2 regions of the Eoetvoesiella sp. genome follow, and region 2 is predicted to be linked to the other one. Evidence: riboswitches for the same ligand, from Rfam matches in the RefSeq annotation. Region 2 holds a riboswitch; the other holds the start of a gene.
What was found. A riboswitch is a leader RNA that binds a small molecule or an ion and turns the genes downstream of it on or off. The one in region 2 is predicted to bind fluoride.
Positions count from the first base shown of each region.

Region 1: another riboswitch for fluoride. It lies ahead of VNT00_RS15995 (MutS-related protein); the one in region 2 lies ahead of crcB (fluoride efflux transporter CrcB).

Region 1 is NZ_DATMGA010000066.1:220,340-222,729, reverse strand. Features, by position in the region: gene VNT00_RS15995 (MutS-related protein) at 1-1,227, opposite strand, end outside; fluoride riboswitch at 1,299-1,367, opposite strand; gene VNT00_RS15990 (sialidase family protein) at 1,520-2,390, shown strand, end outside.
Region 2 is NZ_DATMGA010000035.1:49,147-51,536, forward strand. Features, by position in the region: gene VNT00_RS10305 (valine--tRNA ligase) at 1-885, shown strand, start outside; fluoride riboswitch at 934-1,006, shown strand; gene crcB (fluoride efflux transporter CrcB) at 1,196-1,579, shown strand; gene VNT00_RS10315 (DUF190 domain-containing protein) at 1,597-1,920, shown strand; gene VNT00_RS10320 (histidine phosphatase family protein) at 1,992-2,390, shown strand, end outside.

The sequences.
Region 1 (2,390 bases), on a different contig from region 2:
CGTGAATATGCTGTCGCTCAAGAGCAGCCGGGCTTCGGTTCCCGGCACCGGGCAGCCCATGGCGGCCAGAAAGAACATCTGCCCGAACATGCGTGCGAAGGTGGTCTTGCCTCCTTGATTCGGCCCGCTGACGACGATCATGCGTTCGCCGTCCTTGAGTTCGAAATCGTTGCATACGATCTTCTTGTTCATGGAAAGCAGCTTCTTGCCAAGGGCGATGTCGAAACAATCTTTGGCGTATACATGCTTGTCCGAATCGCTGATGCGCGGATAGCAGAAAGAGCGGCCGGCCTGGCTGAATAGCGCCATATGCTCCAGGTACGCCAGATAGAACTGGATCTCCCGGTCGAATTCGGCAATGGTCGGATCCAGGTAACTCTTGCTTTGCTCCCGAAGTTCGTCGAGCCTGCGGAAAATCTCGGGATTGAGCAATGCGACGAATTCCAGCACTTTCGCTTCTATGCCGTTCATGTCCGGATACTCGTGAAACTGGATGCGATGGTCGTGCACCGCGCCCTGCCGGAATTTCCGGAAGGCTTCTTCGATGACTGCGCTGTAGTCGGGCTCGCCGTCGTAGTGGCACACGCTCAAGGTGTCGCCTGAAATATGAATGCTGTAGGCAATGGCGTCCAGCTCGGACAGCAAGGCGCGCGCATTGTCGAAGAGCGTCGTGAATTCTTTTGAGTCCACATAGGCGGACACGTATTTGCGCAGCTCGAGCCCGATGGCCCGGGATTTTGCGGTGCTGGCCGTCAAGGCGAGGTTCAGGGCGCCTACGGCCGTGCAATAGATCATGACCGCTTCGATGTGCCAGCGTTTTTCCTGATAGGGATAATGAAGCTTCTCGGCCTGCACGAGGTGTTCGCGCATCTTGCGCATTTCCGCGGCGAAAGCCTGGAGCGCGCGCAGCAAGGGCTGTTCTTCGAGGTCGCGGAACACTTCATGGCGATACTCGACGTCGTCCTCGACGCACAGCGGGCTCCGAAAAATGCCCGCGAGGTTGTATTCCTGGCGGGCTGCGATGATGGCGTCGATGGCCTGATCTAGGTTCAGGTCGACGAAATAGCCGGGTTGGGGCGGTGTGTTCTTCGAGAGGCGAACGCTGCGCTGTCCGTCGGTGAACAGAACGCTGAACGCCGGCTCTGTGCCGGGCGCGCAGCCCGCTGGCCTGGGTTGTTGTTCGTTGGAAAGGAACTGCCGAACTGAAAAGGAGTTTGGATTCGCCATTGCGTGCCCCGACTGAGTCAGTTGGCGGCAGCGAGGGCTTGCAAAAATGCCTACGGGCCTCGGCTGCCGAGGTTAGCGTAGGCATCATCAACCCGGAATCGGGCGGTTAGCGTGGGAGGAATGCCATCTCCTGTCTTCATTCTAGCGGGTTATCGAGGAGTTGACCATCGGCCCCAACGGGTTTCCTGGGCTTCATGGCACCGGCCGCCGGGTGGCGGGCCAGCTTGTGGCGCCTGTCCGGGCCAGAGCGGGAAGGGGCCGTCGATGGTATTCTCCCGATAGAGGTAATGAAATGAGCAGACTGTCACGTTTATTATGGATATTGGCCCTTGTGGCGATGCCGTGGGGCGTTTTTGCCCACGATGGCATGCACATGGGCGGCCACAACATGGAATCGGGGGTGGCCACGAGCGCCGCTTTCGGGCCCGACGGCCGGCTGTGGGTGGTCGGCGCGAAGGCCGGCCATCTGGTGCTGCGCCACTCGGATGACCTGGGCCGCACGCTGAGCGCGCCCGTCATGGTCAATGCCCAGGCGATGCCGATTTTCACCATGGGCGAGGACAAGCCCAAGATCGCGCTTGGCAAAAGCGGGGAAATCTACATCAGCTGGACCGAGTCGCTGCCCAAGCCCTACACGGGCTATGTGTTCTTCACCCGCTCGGTGGACGGTGGCAAGCATTTTTCCAAGCCCTTCCGGGTGCATCGCGACGGCGCCGAAATCACGCATCGCCTGGATGCGATGAAGGTGGATGCCAAGGGGCGCATCCTGATCGCCTGGATAGACCGGCGCGATTTCGAGGCGGCCCGTTCGCAAGGAAAGGATTACCTTGGCACGGCGGTCTACTACGCCTGGTCGAACGACCATGGCAAGAGCTTCGGCCCAGAGCACAAGCTGGTCGACCATAGCTGCGACTGCTGCCGCATTGCGTTGTCGGAAGCGCCGAACGGCGGTGTTGCCGCCTTCTGGCGCGCCGACTATCCCGGCAACATCCGCGACCATACCTATGCGTTGTTGCGCGGCGGCGCCGTCGTGGACGAGCCGGCCCGCGCCACCTATACACAATGGCACGTCGAAGCATGTCCGCACCAAGGGCCGGGCCTGGCAGTGGGGGCCGATGGCGTGCGCCACGCTGTCTGGTTTTCCGCCAAGGACAATGCTCCGA
Region 2 (2,390 bases):
GTCCTGATGAACACCGAGGGGCACGACCTGACCGGCGCCGACAAGGGCGAACTGGCCTTTGCCGACCGCTGGATCATCAGCCAGCTGCAGCGCCTGGAGGAAGACGTCCAGCGCGGCTTCGACGACTACCGTTTCGACAACATCGCCAATGCGCTGTACCACTTCATCTGGGACGAATACTGCGACTGGTACCTGGAGCTGGCGAAGGTGCAGATCCAGCACGGCAGCGCGGCGCAGCAGCTGGGCACCCGCCGCACGCTGATCCGCGTGCTGGAAACCCTGCTGCGGCTGGCCCACCCCATCATCCCGTTCATCACCGAAGAGCTCTGGCAAAAAGTCGCCCTGGACGCCGGCAAGCGGCGCGCCGACGAACAGACCAGCCTGTGCATCCAGCCCTACCCGGTGGCCAACCCCGAGCTGCTCGACCTCGAGGCAGAAGCCCAGGTCGCCGAGCTCAAGGCCCAGGTCGAAGCCGTGCGCGCCCTGCGCGGCGAAATGAACCTGTCGCCGGCCCAGCGCGTGCCCCTGATCGCCCGCGGCGATGCGGCGGCGCTGCAGCGCCATAGCGCCTACCTGGCCGCCCTGGCCAAGCTGAGCGAAGTTCAAATCGTGGACAGCCTGCCCGACGTCGGCGCGCCGGTGCAAATCGTGGGTACGACCGAACTCATGCTGCACGTCGAAATCGACGTCGAGGCCGAACGTGCCCGCCTGGGTAAGGAAATCGAACGCCTCGAAGGAGAAATCGCCAAGGCGAACGGCAAACTGTCGAACGCCAGCTTCGTCGAGCGCGCCCCGGCGGCCGTGGTCGAGCAGGAAAAAGCCCGCGTGGCCCAGTTCGGCGAGACCCTGGCCAAGGTACGGGCTCAATTGAGCAAGCTAGGATAATCGTGCAATCCGTCACGGACATTGCATGTGGCGGACTCGATTGATAAACTGTACTGCGGAGATGGCATTCCTCCGCGTTTAGAACCGCCGGCATGCGCTGGCTGATGATGCCTACTCGTTCCTGATCAAGAGGCGGGTGGGTTTGCGTCAGTCAGCGCTTCTTCGTTCAGGCCTTCGCCTCAACGCAATATCTCCGGCCACCATGAAAAAAAACCGCCACTTCTCCACACTGCGCGCACCTGCGCCGCCTCCATCACTGCACTGCCCCCACGAGCCTTTCGACGTCCCCGGCCAAACAGCACACTAAGCCATGCCAAGCGCAATCATCGTCATCGCGCTGGGCGCGGGAATCGGCGCGCTGCTGCGCTGGCTGCTGGGCTTGGGGCTGAACTCGATTTTGCCTACCCTTCCGCTGGGCACCCTGGCCGCCAACCTGATCGGCGGCCTGCTCATAGGCGTAGCCAGCGAGTTCTTCAAGGCCCATGCCAGCCTGCCCGCCGAATGGCGCCTGTTTGTCATTACAGGTTTTATGGGGGGGCTGACGACTTTTTCCACTTTTTCACTGGAAGTGAGCAGCCTCATACAAAATCGGGAACTCGCCAGCGCCGCGCTCGAACTGGGCGTGCACATAATCGGCTCCATCAGCCTGACACTGCTGGGCATCGCGTTCGTGCAGTACTTCTCCAGCCGCTGAACAAAGGAAACAACACCATGACAGGATACATGCTGACCTTCTTCACCCAGCAAGACCGATCCCACAATCACCGCCCGTTGCATCAATGGCTGCTCGAGCTCGCCCAGTCCATGCAGATCCGCGGAGCGACCGTGACGGCTGCCCAGGAAGGCATCGGCGGCCATCACCGGCTCCACTCGGCGCGCTTTTTCGACTTGGCCGACCAGCCCATGGAAATCACCATGGTGGTATCCGCATCCGAATGCGACGCCATCATGGCGTGCCTGGACGAAGAGCCGTCCCTGCATCTTTTCTACGCCAAGACGCCTGTGGAGTTCGGCGCCATAGGACAGTCCCTGTAAGAGCCGCCCGCGCGCATCGCGTCCCGCTGCGCGGCTGCCGCAAATTGCCATAACCTGACGAGGCACCACGAATGACGACTTTGATTCTCATGAGGCACGGACATGTCGAAGGCATCGATCCTCCGCGTTTTCGCGGCCGCGCCGAACTGCCGCTCAGCCCTCTGGGCATGCTGCAGGCACAAGCCCTGGCCTACCGGATTGCCAAGCGCCACGCATCGGCGGCGCTTTATACCAGCCCCATGGGGCGCTGCATCCAGACAGGAGCCCCGATAGCCCAGGTATTGGAAATCGAATCGCAGGCGCTCGACGGCCTGCACGACCTGGACTACGGACAATGGCAGGGACTTACCCACGATGCCGTGCGGGAACGCTGGCCCGAGCTGTATTCGAATTGGCGCGAAAGGCCGCAGCACGTCCGTTTTCCAGATGGCGAGTCCTTGCAGGATCTCGTGGCGCGAACCGCCGATGGA